Regions from separate parts of the Streptomyces sp. NPDC001530 genome, predicted to be linked through region 3. Evidence: riboswitches for the same ligand, from Rfam matches in the RefSeq annotation. Region 3 holds a riboswitch; each other region holds the start of a gene.
The links. A riboswitch is a leader RNA that binds a small molecule or an ion and turns the genes downstream of it on or off. The one in region 3 is predicted to bind cyclic di-AMP.
Positions count from the first base shown of each region.

Region 1: another riboswitch for cyclic di-AMP. It lies ahead of ACFY0T_RS19155 (peptidoglycan DD-metalloendopeptidase family protein); the one in region 3 lies ahead of ACFY0T_RS39205 (transglycosylase family protein).
Region 2: another riboswitch for cyclic di-AMP. It lies ahead of ACFY0T_RS29960 (M23 family metallopeptidase); the one in region 3 lies ahead of ACFY0T_RS39205 (transglycosylase family protein).

Region 1 is NZ_JBIAVS010000008.1:423,724-430,889, reverse strand. It holds gene ACFY0T_RS19165 (SGNH/GDSL hydrolase family protein) at 1-632, opposite strand, end outside; gene ACFY0T_RS19160 (DUF6250 domain-containing protein) at 778-1,494, opposite strand; gene ACFY0T_RS19155 (peptidoglycan DD-metalloendopeptidase family protein) at 1,874-2,767, opposite strand; cyclic di-AMP (ydaO/yuaA leader) riboswitch at 2,772-2,936, opposite strand; gene ACFY0T_RS19150 (alpha-galactosidase) at 3,231-5,300, opposite strand; gene ACFY0T_RS19145 (tyrosine-protein phosphatase) at 5,489-6,286, shown strand; gene ACFY0T_RS19140 (DUF6126 family protein) at 6,301-6,417, opposite strand; gene ACFY0T_RS19135 (helix-turn-helix domain-containing protein) at 6,450-7,088, opposite strand; gene ACFY0T_RS19130 (aspartate aminotransferase family protein) at 7,160-7,166, opposite strand, start outside.
Region 2 is NZ_JBIAVS010000015.1:127,214-134,379, forward strand. It holds gene ACFY0T_RS29945 (DNA topoisomerase (ATP-hydrolyzing) subunit A) at 1-2,011, opposite strand, end outside; gene ACFY0T_RS29950 (M16 family metallopeptidase) at 2,270-3,622, shown strand; gene ACFY0T_RS29955 (M16 family metallopeptidase) at 3,619-5,007, shown strand; cyclic di-AMP (ydaO/yuaA leader) riboswitch at 5,243-5,403, shown strand; gene ACFY0T_RS29960 (M23 family metallopeptidase) at 5,416-6,180, shown strand; gene ACFY0T_RS29965 (GntR family transcriptional regulator) at 6,378-7,073, shown strand.
Region 3 is NZ_JBIAVS010000024.1:2,937-10,102, reverse strand. It holds gene ACFY0T_RS39225 (globin domain-containing protein) at 1-101, opposite strand, end outside; gene ACFY0T_RS39220 (cytochrome P450) at 448-1,704, opposite strand; partial or broken gene ACFY0T_RS39215 (cytochrome P450) at 1,806-2,021, shown strand; gene ACFY0T_RS39210 (transglycosylase family protein) at 2,149-3,150, shown strand; cyclic di-AMP (ydaO/yuaA leader) riboswitch at 3,334-3,503, shown strand; gene ACFY0T_RS39205 (transglycosylase family protein) at 3,508-4,188, shown strand; gene eno (phosphopyruvate hydratase) at 4,580-5,866, shown strand; gene ACFY0T_RS39195 (septum formation initiator family protein) at 5,981-6,457, shown strand; gene ACFY0T_RS39190 (DUF501 domain-containing protein) at 6,487-7,035, shown strand; gene ACFY0T_RS39185 (exopolyphosphatase) at 7,032-7,166, shown strand, end outside.

The sequences.
Region 1 (7,166 bases), on a different contig from region 3:
AGCGTGCCGCGCGGCGGCAGCGGCGGCCAGGGCTGGTCCGGGTCGGCCGGTACGTCGAGACCGAGCACCTGACCGGCGCGGAGAGCCACACGCGTGTGGCCCTCGGGCGACAAGTGCAACCGGTCGCCGTCCCAGGCGCGGCGGTCCTGGATCGTCTTGAGTGACCACAGGTCGAGGACGGGACATCCGTAGCGGTCGGCGATGGCCCGCACATGTCCGTTGTACGTGGCGATCTTGCCGCGCAGATGCTTCAGCACGGGCACGCCACGGGTGTCGAAGCCGGTGGTCACCATCACGGTGCCGACGGCGGGGGTGAGTTCGGCGATCGCGCGCTCGAAGCGCTCCGCGACCTCGTCGGGGTCGGTGCCGGGCCGGATGATGTCGTTGCCGCCCGCACAGAAGGAGACCAGGTCCGGCGCCAACTCCTTGGCCCGCTGGAGCTGGTCCTCGACGATCTGGTCGAGCAGTTTGCCGCGCACGGCGAGATTGGTGTAGTTGAAGTCGCCCTCGGGCCGCCGGTCCGCGAGAAGTACCGCGAACCGGTCGGCCCAACCGACAAAGGCCCCGTCAGGACCGGGGTCGCCGACGCCCTCGGTGAAGCTGTCCCCCACCGCCACGTACGACCCGATCACTGATCTGTTGTCACTCTTCGAATCGTCTGCCACATCGGGCCATGATTCACCTTCGGATGTGAGCTACGCGACCGTAGGGAAGGGTTGACGGATGGTGAGATAAGCCACGCGTCAAGTGTTGTCCAAACCCGGAATAAGCCCCTGATCAGGGACGTTGATACAGCCGCCACACACGGAAGTCGGAGATCCGGAAGTGGCTCCACACGGTGCGGAACGCGAAGTGCCCACTTGTGTAAGGCTCCGGGTCGGTGTAGTCGAAGACCAACCGCCCGTTGTTCCACCATCGCACGACGGAGCCGTCCGAGACGATCCGGACGCGGTGCGGCTCGTTCGCCGTGAGCAGCGGCTCCGTGTAGTCGTAGATCAGCGGCCGGACACCGGCCTCACCGACGTAGCGGCGCAGCCGTGTCGTGGTGTTCGAGTTGGCGCCGTATCCGACGTAGTACGTCTTGAGGTAGTCGTATGCGGCGAGGGTGCCGTCCCGGGGCGTGGCGAAGAGGTCGTCCGGGGAGCGTACGTCGACGGCGTTCCAGAAGTTGTTCAGGTCGGAGACCCGGTCGTTGACGCCGCCCGCGGAGACGGGTGTGGCCGTGTACTCGATGACGTACGGCCCTTCGAGCTTGCGCTTGAACCAGACCGTCGCGCCACTCGGTACGTCGATCTCCAGGACACCGCGCGAGGCCGTGACCTTGCCGCCGTCCTGCAACTCGGTGGCCCACTGGCCCAGGCCGTGCCGGAAGTCGTCTGCGGCGATCAACTGTCCGCGGCGGTGGGTCGGTGCGGCGCTCGCGGCGGTGGCCGGGAGCAGCGCCGACAGGGCGGCACCGGCGGCCAGGGTTCCAAAGACTCTGCGGGTCGTCATGGGACTCCATCCGTACGAGGGATCGTGGTGATCGCGGGCTTCGACACCCGCCGGGCCTCGGTGCCACCAGGCGCTCACACCGAACTCGGCTTCTCCTCATGACCGTTGACGACAGCGTTCCGTACCCCTGGTGATCGAGGAGAGCGACGAGCCGAACGGCCACGTTGCGAAGCAGGGACCTCCGAAAGTATAGAAAGCGCTTGCGGGGATCGCTGTGACACTGTTCCGCTCGTGGATCGCCCATGAGGGTGCCGGAGGGGTCGCTCACGCAACACCGAAGGCCGGACCCCGGGGATCATGGGGTCCGGCCTTCGGCGGCTGTCCTGCCTCGAGAGGCAGAGAGTCCTGCCCGTCAAGGGCAGGAAGTCAGGAAGCGGGGTCAGCCAACGGCGACACCGTGCGCACGCAGGTACGCCACCGGGTCAACGTCCGAGCCGTAGTTCGGCGTGGTGCGGATCTCGAAGTGCAGGTGCGGTCCGGTGACATTGCCGGTCGCGCCGGAGAGGCCGACCTGCTGGCCCTCGGTCACGCTCTGGCCCGCCGAGACGGAGAGCGCGGACATGTGGGCGTACTGGGAGTACTGGCCGTCGGCGTGCCGGATGACGACCTGGTTGCCGTAGGCGCCGCCCCAGCCGGCCGAGACGACGGTGCCCGAGGCGATGGCCTTGATCGTGGTGCCGGTCGGGACCACGAAGTCCACGCCGGTGTGGTAGCCGCTGGACCACATGCTGCCCGCCACCTTGTAGGCGGTACCGACGGTGGCGCCCGCGACCGGCAGGGTGTAGCCGGAACCGCTGCCGGCGGACGCGGTGTTGGCGGCCGTCGTGGTGGTCTTGGCGGGCTTCGCGGCCGAGGGCGTCGTCTTGGTCGACGACTGGGTGGCTCCGCCCGAGGCGGCCTTCTTGCCGAGCGTCAGCTTCAGGCCGGGGTGGATCAGCGACGGGTCGCTGCCGATGGCCGAGCGGTTGTCGGAGTAGAGCCTCTTCCAGCCACCCGTGACGTTCTGCTCGTCAGCGATCTTCGAGAGATAGTCACCGGCCTTCACCCGGTAGGTCTTGGTCCCGGCCGCCTTTTTCGCGGCCGTGGGAGCGGCGGCGGCGGTCTTCGCGGGGTTTTCGGCAGTCTGCGCGACAGCGGCGGTCGGGGTCGCGGCGTGGGCGCCGGTGGCTCCCATCAGAGGCAGCGCGAGCGCGGCGCCGCCGGTTCCGGCCACGGCGATCGAGCGGGTGAAACGCTGGGACTTGGGACGGCGGTGCTTACCCTTCGCGGGCATGACGAATTCCTCTCCGGCGCCTGCGAGGTGAGCTGTCGGGTGCGGGCTGGAGATGCCCGGCCGTGCGCATGCACGGCTATACCCCTAGCCGTTCCGGAGACCGGAACAGGCGTGGTACCTGCGGGTCCCCCGCTCCTGCCGTGTGCGGGTGAGTGAGCGAATTCCGGGCGGCGGCAGGATTGGGCGTCCGTCCGGATTGAGGGCGAACGTAAGCGAGATGAGAGCGTGTCGACAACCATGCGGCTTTTCTGTACGCGCGCCTTTCTTGATCCATGCCGGAATTCCCGTCACCCTCTGTGGATTGACGATCTTTCCGACTTCTCAATCCGCCTTGGAATTCGGGCGGGTTGAGAAAGGAGGACCGCAACGCATCGTCACGAATATGACGCTCCTCACGCACGTCCACACACGTCGCTTTATTCCAGGGCCAGTTGGAATTAAGGCGCCAATTCGGACAGAACAGTCACATGCGACGCAGTCGGATAACCGTCGCATCAAGGTCCCCGCGCAGCCCCGTCCGTATCCCGTGATGCAGCAGCACCGCACCCCGGTGCACTTCGCCCGTTTCGCGGCACTCATACGCTTGTGTCGGGTCGAGTCCACGCAGCCGGAGCGGGGCGACCGGCTCGCCGTGACGCTGGGCCTGGAGCCAGGCGAGGACGACGGTCTCGTCGCCGTGGACGTACTGCACCGCGCTCAGCCCGCCCTCCGGGGGTCGCAGCCGGTAGAGGTCGCCGCGCTGCACGACGGGCCGGATCTCTTTGTAAAGCCCCACCCAGTCCCGCGCCTCGGCGAGTTCCTCCTCACTCCACTCGCTCAGGTCTCCGCCGACGCCGAGCACCCCGGCCATGGCGCTCACGAAGCGGAACCGCAGCGAGCTGACTCGCCCGTTGAGCTGCGTGTTCGGACTGTCCGTGACCCAGGCGGCCATGACCCGGGCCGGGTGGATCTGGCTGAAGCCGTGCTGAATGGCGAGCCGGTCGAGCGGGTCGGTGTTGTCGGAGGTCCACACCTGGTCCGTACGCGCCATGATCCCGAGATCGATGCGGCCGCCACCGCCGGAGCAGGACTCGAAGGCGACTCCCGGGTGCGCGGCCCGCAGCCGGTCGAGGAGGGCGTACAAGGCCTCCACGTGCTCGACCCACAGCTTCTGCGGGTAGCGCTCGCCGGGCCAACCCGCGTCCGTGAAGCAGCGGTTGAAGTCCCACTTCACATAGTCGATCGGGGCGCTGGAGAGCAGGCCGTCGAGCTGCTCCCACAGGTACTCCTGGACGTCCGGGCGGGCGAGGTTCAGTACGAGCTGATTGCGGTACTCCGTCCTGGTTCGCCCCGGCTGGAACTGCACCCAGTCCGGGTGCGCGCGGTACAGCTCACTGTCCGGATTGACCATTTCCGGCTCGACCCAGATCCCGAATTGCATACGCAGCGCGTGCACGTAGTCGCCGAGCGGCTTGAGCCCGCCCGGGAAACGGTCCGGGTTGGGCGTCCAGTCGCCGAGCCCGGCCCGGTCGCTGGTCCGCGCCCCGAACCAGCCGTCGTCGACCACGAACAGCTCGACCCCCATCGCGGCGGCCCGCCGCGCGAGCACCCCCTGCTGGTCCTCGGAGATGTCGAACGTGGTGGCCTCCCAGGAGTTGAACAGCACCGGCCGGTCCTGGTCCGCGTCCGGGATGACGTACGCGCGCTGGTAGGCGTGCCAGGCCCGGCTCGCCCCGCCGAAGCCGCCGTCGCTCCACAGTCCGGCGAAGACGGGGGTCGTGAACGACTCCCCCGGCTCCAGGCGCACCAGCCCGGAGTCGTCGTACCCCGCGCCGCCGGAGATCTGTACGCGCGCGTCGGGCAGTTGGGCCACGGAGATCCGCCACGAGCCCGACCAGCCGAGCGCGCACCCGTACACCTCGCCGCTCTCCTCCGTCGCCTCGCTGTCGAGCGCGACCCACGGCAGATGCTGGTGCCCGGTGTGCCCGCGCCGGCTGCCGATGACCTTCTCACCGTAGGTGAGGGCGGAGCGCACGAGCCGGGACTCTGCCGCCCATCGCCCGTGCAGCTGGGACAGCCGCCAGCCGTCGCGCTCGGGCAGCGTCCAGGTCGCGGAGTCGGCGCGCAGCAGCTCCAGGGCGGGGCCTTCGTTGGCCAGGGTGACCCAGCGCTCGATGACGTCGCCGCGCATCCGGTAGTGCAGCGTGATGCCGAGCCCGGAGTCCGAGAAGCGCAACCGCAGCTCGTCACCGTCCGCCCGGTACTCCTCGAAGCGCCACTCGGTGCCGCGCCGCTCGTCCGTCCGCACGGAGAGGGCGGGGCGGACGAAGCGGGGGCCGCCCTCGACCGGGTACTCCTCGTGCCCGTCGAGCGGGGATTCGAAGGGCCAGTACTGCGGCGCGGGCATGGCGGCGAGCGCCTCGGCGTCGGCGAGCGTGACCCGTGGGCCCCAATGCAGGTGCAGCAGCTCGTCGCGTTCGGTGAGCCGTAGTGCGTAGCCGCTCATCGGCCCCGAGAGAAGCCAGGTACGACCGTCCGAGCCGACCTCGATCATCAGTCCCCCACAGATTCGAACACGTACGATCAGGCCCCAACATCATCATGGCTCGGCGCCTCGGAGGCAACGCCTGTGGACAACTCATTGCCCGAGGAACCCATGTCGTATCGTCGAGAGCGCAACCCGTCGACTAGCGCCGCCCAGCGAAGCCGAGCAGCGCCGACGGCCGAATGGGAGGAGCCCCAGTGACGCAGCAGGTCCCGTCGACCGAGCCCGAGCTGGCCGGAGTGCGCAACTTCCGGGACGTGGGCGGCCTGCCCACCGTGGACGGCCGGCGCGTGCAGCACGGGCAGCTGTTCCGCAGCGGCCACCTGGCGCACGCCACCGAGGAGGACGCCGCGTTCCTCGCCTCCCTGGGCCTGCACACGATCTTCGACTTCCGCAATGCCTCGGACCAGAAGCTGGAGGGCCCGGACGTCGAGCTGCCGGGCGTGCGGAACGTGAATCTTCCGCTGACCGACCCGGCCGACGGCGCCGAGTTCTGGAAGATGGTCCGCGACGGCGAGATCGACCAGCTGCGCTCGATCCTCGGGGACGGCCAGGCCGCGCACCGCATGATCACCTCGTACCGCACGATCATCAAGGAGCGCACGACCGAGCACTCCCAGGTGCTGCACGCGCTGGCCGACGACAGCGTGCCCGCGCTGATGCACTGTGCGGCGGGCAAGGACCGCGCGGGCCTGTCGATAGCTGTGGCGCTCCTCGCCCTCGGTGTCGAGCGCGACGCGATCGTGGCCGACTACCTGGAGTCCAACGCCACGCACCGCCGCTACAAGGTGCACCGCAGCAGCAGCTCCGCCTCCGCCTACTCCCCGGAGGTCATGGAGCTGCTCAGCCCGCTGTTCGACGCGCGCACCGAATACCTGACGGCGGCCTTCGAGACGATCGAGGAGACCTGGGGCGGCGTCGACGCCTACCTGGAGCAGGCGCTGCGGATCACCCCCGAACTGCGGGAGCGACTGCGCGAGCGCCTGCTGGACTGAGCCCCGAAGGGGATCTAGTGGCTCTGCGCCCCCAGCGTGAACAGTAGGTAGATGAAGGCCGCGAAGACGTGGCCGACGGCGATATAGATGATCAGTCGTATCCACAGGGAGCGCGGGAACCGCTCCTCCATGGACCGTCGCGTGCCGGGTTCCGTGGGTTCGGTCATGACGTCTCTCCCGAGGTCGGGTGCCCCGTCGCCGGGCCGAGGCACAGCGCGGCGGTGGGGCTCTGCAGCAGGGTGTGGACAAACAGGAGCTCGGCTCCGGCGTGATCGGCGGCGGCGATGCGGTGCGGGGTGAGCGAGTCGAAGTGCGCGCTGTCGCCCGGCGCGAGCAGGTGCGCGGCGTCCCCGAGGCGCAGCCGCAGCCGCCCCCGGAGGACGTACAGCCACTCCTCGCCGGGGTGGACGCGCACGATGTCGCCCTGCGAGCCGTACGGGACGTGCACCCGCAGGGCCTGCATGCCCCGACTCGGGGCACCGGCCTGCCAGTACGTCCAGCCGCCCGCACCGGTCGGCTCCATGTCGGCGGCGCGCACGATCGCGTCACGTTCGGCGACCGTCTCGCCGAGCAGTTCGGAAACGGTCGTACCGTAGATACGGGCGAGCGCGAGCAGCATCGGCAGCGAGGGCTGGCGCTGCCCGGTTTCCAGGCGCGAGAGATGGGCGGGCGAGAGCCCGGCGGCGCGGGACGCGGCCTCCAGGGTCAGGGAGGCACGACGGCGCAGCTCACGCAGTTGGGGTGCGACGACGGGAAGCTCGGTGGACGGTTCCTCGGTCTCCCCCGGTTCGGCAGGGCTCATGCCTTCCATTGAGCCCGAACATTACCTCTAGGGCAAATTTCTTGCCCCAGAGGCAAAAAGTACGAGCAACCTCAGCGG
Region 2 (7,166 bases), on a different contig from region 3:
CGGTGCGCAGCTCGACCGCGCCGACGATCCGGTCGCCCTCCTTGAGGGTGATGACCTCCAGCTCCTCCTTGTTCGAGGGGTAGTCGGGCACCACACGCTTGACGACACCCTGCTCCGTGCCGAGCGCCAGGCCCGGCGACGACTCGTCGAGGGTGGTCAGGCAGACCACCGTCTCGTCCGCCTCCAGGGAGGACAGGAACTCCGAGATCGGCGCGCCCCCGGAGAGGTTGGGCCGCGCCGCCGTCTCCGGCAGCTGCGGGAGGTCGATCACGTTCAGCCGGAGCAGGCGGCCGGACGACGTGACCGCGCCGATCTCGCCCAGGGCTGTCGCGGGGACCGCGGAGACGATCACGTCGTGCTTGGTGCGCTTGGCCTCGTCGGCCTCGTCGGCCTCCTCGAACGGGTCACCGTTCGCCGTACGGGCCAGCAGGCCCGTCGAGGACAGCAGGACCCGGCACGGGTCGTCCGCCACCTGGAGCGAGACCGTCGCGGCGGGGGTGCCCGCGGACTCCAGGAGCACGGTGCGCCGGTCGGTGCCGAACTTCTTGGCCACCGCGGCCAGTTCGCCGGAGACGAGCTTGCGCAGCTCCGCGTCCGACTCCAGGATGCGGGTCAGCTCGTCGATCTCGCCGTTGAGCCGGTCGCGCTCCGACTCCAGCTCGATGCGGTCGAACCTGGTCAGGCGGCGCAGCGGCGTGTCCAGGATGTACTGCGTCTGGATCTCGCTCAGCGAGAAGCGCTCGATCAGGCGCTCCTTGGCCTGCGCCGAGTTGTCGCTGGAGCGGATGAGGCGGATGACCTCGTCGATGTCCAGGAGGGCGACGAGGAGGCCCTCGACCAGGTGCAGCCGGTCGCGCTTCTTGCCGCGGCGGAACTCGCTGCGGCGGCGCACGACGTCGAAGCGGTGGTCGAGGTAGACCTCGAGGAGCTCCTTGAGGCCCAGGGTGAGCGGCTGGCCGTCGACCAGCGCCACGTTGTTGATGCCGAAGGACTCCTCCATCGGCGTCAGCTTGTAGAGCTGCTCCAGGACCGCTTCCGGCACGAAGCCGTTCTTGATCTCGATGACCAGGCGCAGGCCGTGCGCACGGTCCGTGAGGTCCTTCACATCGGCGATGCCCTGCAGCTTCTTGGAGCCGACCAGGTCCTTGATCTTGGCGATCACCTTCTCCGGGCCGACAGTGAAGGGCAGTTCGGTGACGACCAGGCCCTTGCGGCGCGCCGTCACGTTCTCCACCGACACCGTGGCGCGGATCTTGAAGGTGCCGCGGCCCGTCTCGTACGCGTCCCTGATGCCGGAGAGGCCGACGATCCGGCCGCCGGTGGGCAGGTCGGGACCCGGGACGTGCTTCATCAGCGTCTCGAGGTCGGCGCCCGGGTAGCGGATGAGGTGGCGGGCGGCGGAGATGACCTCGCCGAGGTTGTGCGGCGGCATGTTGGTGGCCATGCCGACGGCGATGCCCTGCGAGCCGTTCACCAGCAGGTTCGGGTAGGCGGCCGGGAGGACGGACGGCTCCTGCTCCTGCCCGTCGTAGTTCGGCGTGAACTCGACCGTGTCCTCGTCGATGGACTCGGTCATCAGTGACGTGGCGTCGGCCATCCGGCACTCGGTGTAACGCATGGCGGCCGGCGGGTCGTCGTTGCCGAGCGAGCCGAAGTTGCCGTGGCCGTCGACCAGCGGCAGGCGCATCGAGAAGGGCTGCGCCATGCGCACCAGCGCGTCGTAGATCGACGCGTCGCCGTGCGGGTGGAGCTTACCCATGACCTCGCCGACGACGCGGGCGCACTTCACATAGCCGCGGTCGGGGCGCAGGCCCATCTCGTTCATCTGGTAGACGATGCGGCGGTGCACGGGCTTGAGGCCGTCGCGCGCGTCCGGCAGGGCTCGCGAGTAGATGACCGAGTACGCGTACTCGAGGAAGGAGCCCTGCATTTCGTCCACGACGTCGATGTCGAGGATCTTCTCCTCGTACGAGTCGTCGGGCGGCGGGGTCTTCGTGCTGCGGCGGGCCATCGCTGCTGCGGCTCCTTCACAGTCTCTGCCGGGGCATGAACGGGATCTGACGCGGTCCATTGTGGACCGCCCCACTGACAACGCGGACCGCGACCCATCCGTAGCGGGCCTCGGAGGGCCTCCTGGCACACGGCTGTGACCTACCCGAGTCTCGCTCTCGGCGTACGAGGTGCGGGAACTTCGCCACCTGTCGGCGCGCTTGCATACAGTGGCAGGACCGACAGGAACGACGCAGTTTCCGCGATCGAAGGGACGTACATGCCCATGGGTCACACGGCCACAGCTGAGGCAGGCTCCGGCGGCCTGACAGCGACCGAGCACCGCCTGGCCAACGGCCTGCGCGTGGTGCTCTCCGAGGACCACCTGACCCCGGTCGCGGCGGTGTGCCTCTGGTACGACGTCGGCTCGCGCCACGAGGTCAAGGGCCGTACCGGCCTGGCTCACCTTTTCGAGCACCTGATGTTCCAGGGCTCCGGCCAGGTGAAGGGCAACGGCCACTTCGAGCTGGTGCAGGGCGCGGGCGGTTCGCTCAATGGCACCACGAGCTTTGAGCGCACCAACTACTTCGAGACCATGCCCGCCCACCAGCTGGAGCTCGCGCTCTGGCTGGAGGCCGACCGCATGGGCTCGCTGCTCGCCGCGCTCGACGACGAGTCCATGGAGAACCAGCGGGACGTCGTGAAGAACGAGCGCCGGCAGCGCTACGACAACGTGCCCTACGGCACCGCGTTCGAGAAGCTGACCGGGCTGGCGTACCCCGAGGGCCACCCGTACCACCACACCCCGATCGGGTCGATGGCGGACCTGGACGCGGCGACCCTGGAAGACGCCCGCGCGTTCTTCCGTACGTACTACGCGCCGAACAACGCCGTCCTGTCGGTCGTCGGGGACATCGACCCCAAGCAGACGCTCGCCTGGATCGAGAAGTACTTCGGCTCCATCCCTGGGCACGACGGCAAGCCGGCCCCGCGCGACGGATCGCTGCCCGTCACCATCGGCGAGCAGCTGCGCGAGGTCGTCGAGGAGGAGGTCCCGGCGCGCGCCCTGATGGCCGCCTACCGGCTCCCGGAGGACGGCACGCGCGCGTGCGACGCGGCCGACCTGGCGCTCACCGTCCTCGGCGGCGGCGAGTCCTCCCGGCTCTACAACCGGCTCGTACGCCGCGACCGTACCGCCGTCGCGGCCGGGTTCGGCCTGCTGCGGCTCGCCGGGGCGCCCTCTCTGGGGTGGCTGGACGTGAAGACGTCCGGCGACGTCGAGGTCCCGGTCATCGAGGCCGCCGTCGACGAGGAGCTCGCCCGGTTCGCCCAGGAGGGCCCCACGGACGAGGAAATGGAGCGTGCCCAGGCCCAGTTGGAGCGCGAGTGGCTGGACCGGCTCGGCACCGTCGCGGGCCGCGCCGACGAACTGTGCCGGTACGCCGTCCTGTTCGGCGATCCGCAGCTCGCCCTGACCGCCGTGCAGCGCGTCCTCGCCGTCACCGCCGAGGAGGTCCAGGAGGTCGCCAAGTCCCGCCTGCGTCCCGACAACCGCGCGGTGCTCGTCTACGAGCCGATCGCCCCCGAGGACACCGACGCCGCTGAAGACACCGACGAGGAGGCGGCGAAGTGACCGAGCTCGCCAGCATGGACTTCCACCCGCAGCCCCAGGCCGGCGAGGCCAAGCCGTGGGCCTTCCCGTCGCCCGAGCGCGGCACGCTCGACAACGGCCTGACCGTCCTGCGCTGCCACCGCCCCGGCCAGCAGGTCGTCGCCGTCGAGGTGATCCTCTCCGCGCCGCTGGAGGCCGAGCCCGCGGGCCTCGACGGCATCGCCACGATCATGGCGCGTGCCTTCTCCGAGGGCACCGACAAGCACTCCGCCGAGGAGTTCGCCGCCGAGCTGGAGCGCTGCGGCGCCACCCTCGACTCGCACGCCGACCACCCCGGCGTACGCCTGTCGCTCGAAGTGCCCGTCTCGCGCCTGCCCAAGGCGCTCGGTCTGCTCGCCGACGCCCTGAGGGCACCGGCGTTCGCGGACAGCGAGGTCGAGCGCCTGGTCCGCAACCGCCTGGACGAGATCCCGCACGAGACGGCCAACCCGGCCCGCCGCGCCGCCAAGGAGCTCTCCAAGGAGCTGTTCCCGGCGACCTCGCGCATGTCGCGCCCGCGCCAGGGCACCGAGGAGACCGTCCAGAAGATCGACTCGGCGGCCGTACGGGCCTTCTACGAGAAGCACGTACGCCCCGCGACGGCCCACGCCGTCATCGTCGGTGACCTGACCGGCGTCGATGTCGACGCGCTGCTCGGCGACACGCTCGGCTCCTGGACCGGCTCGTCCGCAGAGCTGCGCCCCGTGCCGCCGGTGAGCGCCGACGACACCGGCCGGGTGATCATCGTGGACCGCCCCGGCGCCGTCCAGACGCAGCTGCTCATCGGCCGCGTCGGCGCGGACCGGCACGACCGCGTCTGGCCCGCCCAGGTGCTCGGCACGTACTGCCTCGGCGGCACCCTCACCTCGCGCCTGGACCGCGTCCTGCGCGAGGAAAAGGGCTACACCTACGGTGTGCGGGCCTTCGGTCAGGTGCTGCGCTCCGCGCCCGACGGCACGGGCGTCGCGATGCTCGCCATCAGCGGCTCGGTGGACACCCCGAACACCGGTCCGGCGCTCGACGACCTGTGGAAGGTGCTGCGCACCCTCGCCGCCGAGGGCCTGACGGATGCCGAGCGCGACGTCGCCGTACAGAACCTGGTGGGTGTGGCGCCCCTCAAGTTCGAGACCGCGGCGGCTGTCGCGAGCACGCTCGCCGACCAGGTCGAGCAGTACCTGCCGGACGACTACCAGGCGACGCTCTATCAGCAGCTGGCAGCGACCGGCACCGTGGAGGCCACCGCAGCCGCCGTGAACGCCTTCCCGATGGACCGTCTGGTGACCGTCCTGGTGGGTGACGCCGCGCAGATCGCGGAGCCCGTCAAGGAGCTCGGAATCGGTGAAGTGACCGTCGTCCGGGCCGAGTAGAGCGGCGCGACTCCCTGCGGACCCAGGTGGCTGAAGAGCCACCTGGGTCTTCTCTTGCCTGGACTTCGTCCCTTTTTCCCGGACTTCGTCCTCAAGTCGTCCGTATTGGTAGGGAGGTCGCCTGTCTGCCCTGTGGCATGCGCTACAAAAGCCGTGATCCGTTTGTTGATTGAAAGATGCCCCGTTTAGCGTCGGTCCGGCTGTCCGTCAGGCAGTGCGCCGCGCCCGCGGCACCGGACAGTCATCGCCGAGTCCCCGTACGGCGCGAGCCAGGGGAGCCGGGGACCCACACGCAGTCCCTGGGGTGAATCGGACGCCCTCCCAGGAGGGAGTCCGTAGGAGACCTTCCTGCTCCGAACCCGTCAGCTAACCCGGTAGGCGAGAAGGAAGGAAAGGATCAGCCCCTACATGGCGTTCACCTGTGGCACAGGGAAGCACCGTCGTCCGAGCCGCGTGAAGCGCACGACCACGAACGCCGTCGGCGTCGCGGCGCTCACCACCACCGGTGTCATCGGAACCCTGGCCGCTCCGGCGCTCGCCGCGGAGACCTCCGCCGAGCAGACCGGGCTGACCCCGGTCATCACCATCGGCGACACCCTCGCCGAGAAGATCGACGCGCAGGCCGCCGCGCAGCAGCACGCCGCCGACGAGGCCGCCGCGCAGAAGAAGGCCGAGGAGGCCGCCCGCAAGCGGGCCGCGGAGCAGGCCAAGGAGGCGCGCGAGGCCAAGGAGCGCGCCGCCCGCGAGGCCGAGCGCAAGCGCCTCAACTCCTTCGTCCTGCCGGTCACCGGCTCGTACATCTCCACCGGCTACAAGGCCGGCGGCAGCCTCTGGTCCTCCGGCAGCCACACCGGCGTCGACTTCCACGCCGCGTCCGGCACCTCGGTGCACGCCGTCGGCTCCGGGACGGTCGTCACGGCCGGCTGGGGCGGCGCCTACGGCAACCAGGTCGTCATCAAGATGCACGATGGCACGTACACGATGTACGGCCACCTGTCGTCCATCGGCGTCTCCGTGGGCCAGGTGGTCACCCCGGGCCAGCAGATAGGCCGCTCCGGGTCCACCGGCAACACCACCGGGCCGCACCTCCACTTCGAGGCTCGTACGACCGCGGAGTACGGCTCGGACATCGACCCCGTCGCGTATCTCCGCTCGCACGGCGTGAACGTCTGACGACCGCCGCACCGCCTCTTCACCACTTCCGACGCCCCGGCTCGCCGAGCCGGGGCATCGTCGTTTCGTGCGACCGTCTGTCCAAAAAATATCCATGGATTCCGGCCTGCCATCGGAAATTCCGGCTCCCTGCAATAGAGTCACTGAACAAGCGTCAATCGACGGCGTTTCACGGGGATTAAAGCGGAGGTCCGGTCATGCGTATTCCGGCGCACTCGGTATGCACGGCGATCCGTGACGACATCGTCGCGGGTGTCTACGAGCGAGGAAGCCGGCTCACCGAGGAACTGCTCGCGCGCCGCTACGGCGTCTCGCGCGTCCCCGTGCGCGAGGCCCTGCGCACGCTGGAGGCCGAGGGCTTCGTCGTCACCCGCCGGCACGCGGGCGCGTGCGTCGCGGAGCCCACCGAGCAGGAGGCCTCCGACCTGCTCGAGATGCGCGTGCTCCTCGAGCCGCTGGGCGCTGCGCGGGCCGCGCAGCGCCGCACCGAGGCCCACCTCAAGGTGCTGCGAGGCCTGGTCAGGTTGGGTCAGGAGCGGGCCAGGAGGGGGCACAGCGAGGATCTGCGCTCGCTCGGCGGCTGGTTCCACGAGACCCTCGCCCAGGCCTCCGGAAGCCCCGCGCTGACCTCCACGCTGGCCCAGCTGCGGCACAAGATCGCCTGGATGTACGCGGTGGAGGCGCCGGCCAACCCGGCGGAGTCCTGGGCGGAGCACGGCGCCATCGTGGACGCCGTCGCCCGCGGCGACAGCGAGCGGGCCCGGGCGATCACGGCCCTGCACAGCGAGCGCGCCACGACCGCGCACCGGCTCCGTTTTCCCGGCGGCGGAGACCGTCCGGAACGTGTGAGGACTTCGCAACATCCCGTAAACATGACAGGCCCGCGGCATTAACAAGGGCACCGTATACAAAGAGGGATATTCGGCGGGGGTCTATTTACGCTGCCCCTCTTTTCGCGTGCCGGGAATTCCGGTGCGCGTCATTTT
Region 3 (7,166 bases):
TCCGGGTGGTGCCGGAACAGATGCGAGTAGAAGTACTTGACCGCGAACTCGGCCCGTCTCTCGACGACCGCGAAGCTGGATCTGAGTATTTCGGGGTCCACCGCGTGAATGTAGGGAGTTGTCGAGTCGCGGAGTCAAACAGCAGGCGATTTCCGGACAGTCCGGGGTGAAGCGTGCGGCGGGTCGACGAGGGCGGAGCTGAGTGTCGTTGGTCCGGGGTGTTCGGGAGCAAGGGGCGTGGTGAGCGGGGCGTTGGCGGCGGCCTTGGCGATGTGGGTGACCTGCTGATGTCCCCGTTGGCACGCGGCGTGTACGCCTGTCCGCGCACACGCCCTCGTCCCCGGACCAGACTCCCCAGCGGCGTCGCGCCGCCCGAGAGGAAGAAGCGTGGGCACCTCGGCGAGATGATCCATCACCCTCAGGGCGCCGCGGCTGGCTCCCCACCTGTCAGGCGGCCGTGAACTCCACGGGGAGGTTCCGTAGACCGCGCATGATCAGGCCGCCTCGCCAGCGCAAGTCCGCGGGATCAGCGGCAAGCCGAAGGTCGGGCAGCCTGCGCAGCAGAGTGGCCAGCGCGGTGCGGCCTTCCAGGCGGGCGAGCGGGGCGCCGATGCAGTAGTGGATGCCATGTCCGTAGCCGAGGTGCTGGTTGTCCCGGCGGGAGAGGTCGAGTGTGTCCGGCTCCTCGAAACGGGCGGGATCACGATCGGCGGCGGCGAGGACCACAAGCACGGGGTCACCGGAGGCGATTCGCTGTCCGCCCAGGTGGAGGGGCTCGGTCGCGTAGCGCCAGGTGGCCAGTTCGACGGGGCCGTCGTAACGGAGAAGTTCTTCGATGCCTGTGTCGAGTAGCTCTTCCTCGCCACGCTCGATCGACTTCTGTAGTTGCGCTCGCTGCTTTGGGTTGCGCAGGAGCGCATACGTGCCGTTGCCGATGAGGTTGATGGTCGTCTCAAAACCAGCAAAAAGTAGTACGAAACACATGGCCGCGGCTTCGTTCTCGGTGAGGTGCTCGCCGTGGTCGGAGGCGCGGATGAGACCGGAGATGAGGTCTTCGCCGGGGCCGGGGTTGTCCGGCAGCGCCTCCCGTTTGCGGTGGATCAGCTCGGCGAGATAGCCGCGCATCTTCTTCACGGACCGCGCGACACCGCCCCTCGGGCCTCCCCCATGCCGGATCATCATCCCCGCCCAGTCCCGGAAGTCGTCCTGGTCCTCGCGGGGGACGCCGAGCAGGTCGCAGATGGCGTAGATGGGGAGGGGGAACGCGAACTCGTGGATGAGGTCGGCGCTTCCGGTAGGCGCGAACTGGTCGATGAGGTGGTCGGTCAGCTCTTGGACGCGGGGCGCGAACTCGGCCACTCGACGGGGTGTGAACGCCTTGGAGACGAGCCGACGCAGCCGGGTGTGGTCCGGCGGGTCGATGTTGAGCAGGTGGGTCATGAGATTGGCGCTGCGCTCGCCGGGGATGCCTGTCTTGCTCTTGCCCTGGGCGTCTTCGGAATGGTGCACGGGATTCTTGGAGAGCCGCTGGTCGGCGAGCGCCTGCCTGGCGTCCGTGTACCGGGTCACAAGCCACGCCTCGACACCGCTGGGAAGCGTGGTGCGGTGCACGGGCGAATGCTCGCGGAGCCACGCGTAGGCGGGGTAGGGGTCGGTGGCGAACTCCCAGGTAAAGAGTTCGGGTTCGATATGTGGGGCGTTCACGGGGTGACGGTACCGGGAGTCGCGCGGCGTGGATGAGGACGCCGGACTGTGCCATTCCCCTCCGTGACCCGGCCCGGTTCGCCGACTCAGGGTGTCCTCGACCTCGCGCCCGTCTGGAGGGCCAGACCGCGCTCGCCACGCTCCCCGCCCGCCTCCCCGATCTCCGACTCGCGGGAGATTCGGCCGATTCGCGCTGGCGTGGCGGGCTCATTATGCGTGGATTACGCATGCTTCCCGTGGAGTTCACCCCGGTCGGTAGGCATGCCGGAGAAACGGCCGTCGGCTCGGGAAAAAGTGACGGACCCTCAAGTCTGTGATCTTCACGTGATCTACGCTGCATTAACTTGTGACAAGCGTTCGACTGCGGATACGTTCACCCAGCAACGCGGCCCATCTGTCGCTGTAGCCGCTGTAGTCACCTGCTGTCACGCGAAAGGCTTCCGCATGCTCTCCGGGAACGGCCGTCACCGTCGCCCCCGTCAGGCCCCTGCCCTCATCGTCGCCGCAGGGGTGACCGGATCGGCCATCGCCATCCCGTTGCTCGGCGCCACCAGTGCGAGCGCGGCCGACAGCACCACCTGGGACCGGGTCGCGGAGTGCGAGAGCGGCGGCTCCTGGAGCGCGAACAACGGCAACGGGTACTACGGCGGGCTGCAGTTGACCCAGGAGAACTGGGAGGCGCACGGCGGCCTCGCATACGCCCCGAGCGCCGACCAGGCCAGCCGCTCGCAGCAGATAGCCGTCGCCGAGAAGGTCCTCGACGACAAGGGCCTCGCCGCCTGGCCGACCTGTGGACCGCTCTCCGGGCTCAGCAAGGACTCGGGCGAGGTCGAGGTCGACACGGGTGTGGCGGACGACTCGTCGAGCTCATCGACTTCGTCGGGTTTGTCCAATTCGCCTTTGTCCAATTCACCTGATTCCTCTGACTCCTCCGGTTCATCCGACTCGTCCGACTCGGACTCCTCCTCCGGCGACTCCTCCGGTGCGACCGAGAACACGACGAAGTCCGATACCTCGTCCTCTGGCGCGAGCGGCGACTCAAAGGAATCCGACAGCTCGGATACAGACACGACGAAGAGCGACGAGTCGGACAAGTCGGGCCAGAACGGCGACTCTTCGGGTACGTCCGACAGTTCCACGTCCGGTGCCGGTCGCCACCGTGGCGACAGCGCCGAGGAGGACGCCACGGAGGGTGCGACCGACGGCCGTACGGACGGTGCGTCCGGGCGGCACGCCTCGCGCGGCTCCGGCGCCTCCCGCGACGCCGTCGACGGCTCGTACACCGTCCGCTCCGGAGACAGTCTCTCGACCATCGCCGACTCCCTTGACCTGAGCGGCGGATGGTCCGAGCTGTACGCCGAGAACAAGGAGACGGTCGGCACCGATCCCGACCTCATCATCCCCGGTCAGAGGCTTGCAGTTGGTGCTGAATCGGACGAAAAGTAGCGGGAGTTCGCGTCATGGTTCGCCGGGGAATGTCCGGTTTGGCGCGAGTGAGACATGAGTCTCAGAAGCCCTGATCGTCTTTGAAATTCCGTCGATCGCATGTCTACGGTCATCACCGCTCGCCACAGCGGGCCCCGACGGTCGCAACGCCGAATCCTGCCAACGGCCGTACGGGAACAGTCGTCGCGTCAAGCGCCGTAGGCAGGAGCGGGGGACCCAAGGTAAGCGCCGCGTCCGGGAGTTGAAAGACACCGGGAACGGCTTGGGGTGAAGTCGTGCGCCAACGGCGCACGGCCGGGCACTCACCCGCCCGAACCCGACAGCTCACCTCGCAGGCGTCGGTGAGGGGATCTCTCCATGCTGTTTTCCAGCAAGGGCAAGCACCGCCGCCCGTCCAAGGCCGCCCGTGTCGCCACGCTCGCCGGCGTGACCGGCGTCGCCATCGCCGCTCCGCTGATGGCCTCGGGCACCGCCTCCGCCGCCACCGCCTCCGAGTGGGACGCCGTCGCGCAGTGCGAGGCCGGCGGCAACTGGTCCATCAACACCGGCAACGGCTACTACGGCGGCCTGCAGTTCTCCGCCTCCACCTGGGCCGCGTACGGCGGCACCGCCTACGCCGCCACCGCCGACCAGGCCTCCAAGTCCCAGCAGATCGCCATCGGTGAGAAGGTCCTCGCCGCGCAGGGCAAGGGCGCCTGGCCGACCTGCGGCACGGGCCTGTCGAGCGCCGCGTACACCGGCGGCACGAGCAGCCCGTCCTCCTCGTCGAGCACCACCCCGAGCACCACCACCCGGACGACGGAGCAGCCCGCCTCCCGTTCCGCGGAGCGTCCGGCCGCCAAGACCGTCACCACCCCGACCGGCAAGAAGGTCGAGAAGGGTGACGGCGAGTACAAGGTCGTCACGGGGGACAGCCTCAGCTCGATCGCCGAGAAGAAGCACGTCAAGGGCGGCTGGCAGAAGCTGTTCGAGCTGAACAAGGACATCATCGACGACGCGGACTTCATCTACCCGGGTCAGCAGCTTCACCTCAGCTGAGTGGCAGACCTCAGTTGAGTGGCAGACCTCAGTTGAGTGGCAGACCTCAACCGAGTGGCAGCCCCCTCATAGACGCCCTCATGGACGGGGTCTCCATACTGGAGGCCTCGTGAGGGTCCCCCGTCCCCACGGGCTCCCCGCTCCGGTGCGTGTTCCCCCGTACGCACCGGGGCGGGGCTTTTTTCTGCGTGGCTCTTGGGCGGGCTGGTTTCGTGTACGGGGCAGGTTTTTGTTCCGTTCGGAAACAATTTACTCTCGGTTCTGCCCAAGGGGTGGTCGACCGGCTGGCCGATCGCCCCGAGGCGGTTAGGCTCATCTCGCGGAGCCGACCGCGGCTCCGTGCACTACGGGCCCCGCGGCCCCGCGTACCCGCGTCACATCCCAGAAGGAGATGCTCGTGCCGTCCATCGACGTCGTCGTAGCCCGGGAAATCCTGGACTCCCGAGGCAACCCCACGGTCGAGGTCGAGGTCGGCCTCGACGACGGCAGCACGGGTCGTGCCGCCGTCCCGTCCGGCGCCTCCACGGGCGCCTTCGAGGCCATCGAGCTCCGCGACGGTGACCCCAACCGCTACCAGGGCAAGGGTGTCGAGAAGGCCGTCCTCGCCGTCATCGAGCAGATCGGCCCGGAGCTCGTCGGTTACGACGCCACCGAGCAGCGCCTGATCGACCAGGCCATGTTCGACCTGGACGCCACCGACAACAAGGGCTCCCTCGGCGCCAACGCCATCCTCGGCGTCTCGCTTGCCGTCGCGCACGCCGCCTCCGAGGCCAGCGACCTCCCCCTCTTCCGCTACCTGGGCGGCCCGAACGCGCACCTGCTGCCCGTTCCGATGATGAACATCCTGAACGGCGGCTCGCACGCCGACTCGAACGTGGACATCCAGGAGTTCATGATCGCCCCGATCGGCGCGGAGTCCTTCTCCGAGGCCCTGCGCTGGGGTGCCGAGGTCTACCACACCCTCAAGAAGGTGCTGAAGACCAAGGGCCTGTCCACGGGCCTCGGCGACGAGGGCGGCTTCGCCCCGAACCTGGAGTCCAACCGCGCCGCGCTCGACCTCATCGTCGAGGCCATCAAGCAGGCCGGTTACACCCCCGGTGAGCAGATCGCGCTCGCGCTCGACGTCGCCGCGTCCGAGTTCTACAAGGACGGCGCCTACGAGTTCGAGGGCAAGTCCCGCTCGGCCGCCGAGATGACCGAGTACTACGAGGAGCTCGTCTCCGCGTACCCGCTGGTCTCCATCGAGGACCCGCTGTACGAGGACGACTGGGACGGCTGGAAGATCATCACCGACAAGCTGGGCGACAAGGTCCAGATCGTCGGCGACGACCTCTTCGTCACCAACCCCGAGCGCCTGGCCCGCGGCATCGAGGAGGGCGCCGCCAACGCCCTGCTCGTCAAGGTCAACCAGATCGGCTCGCTGACCGAGACCCTGGACGCCGTCGAGATGGCCCAGCGCAACGGCTTCAAGTGCATGATGTCCCACCGCTCCGGCGAGACCGAGGACGTCACCATCGCCGACCTCGCCGTCGCGGTGAACTGCGGCCAGATCAAGACCGGCGCCCCGGCCCGCTCGGACCGCGTCGCCAAGTACAACCAGCTGCTGCGCATCGAGGAGATCCTCGACGACGCCGCGGTGTACGCCGGCCGCTCCGCTTTCCCCCGCTTCAAGGGCTGAGCGCCTTCCCGGGCTAAGACATAGCCAGTCGTACGTACGTCCCCGTACCCGGTCCCGTACCGTGTCCGGGGACGTACGCGCGTATGACGGGTGAGAAGGGGAGGCGGAGAGCCAGTGGCCGTGAAGGACCGGGACCGTTTCTCCACCGCGACCAGGCTGCGGCTGCTCGGCGAGCAGACGGCGGCCCGGGTCTACCGCTCCCAGACCAAACGGCAGGCCCGCCGCTCCCGGCTGACCGGCCGGGCCGCGCTCCTGGCCCTCGTCTTCTGCTCGCTGATCGTGGCCCTCGCGTACCCGATAAGGCAGTACGTGTCCCAGCGCGCCGAGATCGCCAACATGGAGCGGCAGCGGGAGCAGGCCCGCGAGCGGGTCGAGCAGCTGCGCGACCTCAAGGCACGCTGGCAGGACGACGCGTACGCCGAGCAGCAGATCCGGGAACGGCTGCACTATGTGATGCCGGGCGAGACCGGCTACGTGGTGATCGACCCGGACGCGGCGAAGCAGTCCCGCGCCGACCACGGGGCCGCCGCCCGCCCCTGGTACGCCAACGTCTGGGACGGCGTGGACAAGTCCGACGCCGCCGACCACTGAACTGACCAGAAAGACAAGTGACTCACGGCATGGAAACGCCACCGCCGACCACCCCGCGCACCGAGCCGACCGACGCGGACGTCGAGGCCTTCAAACAGCAGCTGGGCCGGCCGCCGCGCGGGTTGCGCGCGATCGCGCACCGGTGCCCGTGCGGGCAGCCGGACGTCGTCGAGACGGCGCCGCGTCTTCCCGACGGGACGCCGTTCCCGACGACGTACTACCTGACGTGTCCGCGGGCCGCGTCCGCGATCGGCACGCTCGAGGCCAACGGCGTCATGAAGGAGATGACGGACCGGCTGGCGACCGATCCCGAGCTGGCCGCCGCCTACCGCGCCGCCCACGAGGACTACATCGCGCGCCGCGACGCCATCGAGGTCCTGGAGGGCTTCCCGAGCGCGGGCGGCATGCCGGACCGGGTGAAGTGCCTCCACGTCCTGGTGGCCCACTCCCTGGCCGCGGGGCCGGGCGTGAACCCGCTCGGGGACGAGGCGATCGCGATGCTGCCGGAGTGGTGGCGCAAGGGGGCGTGCGTGACGCTGCCCGTGGACGGCGCGAGCACGAAGGAGGACGCCCAGTGACCCGCGTCGCCGCCGTCGACTGCGGTACCAACTCCATCCGGCTGCTGGTCGCCGACGCGGACCCGGAGACGGGCGAACTCGTCGAGCTGGACCGCAGGATGACGATCGTGCGGCTCGGCCAGGGCGTCGAC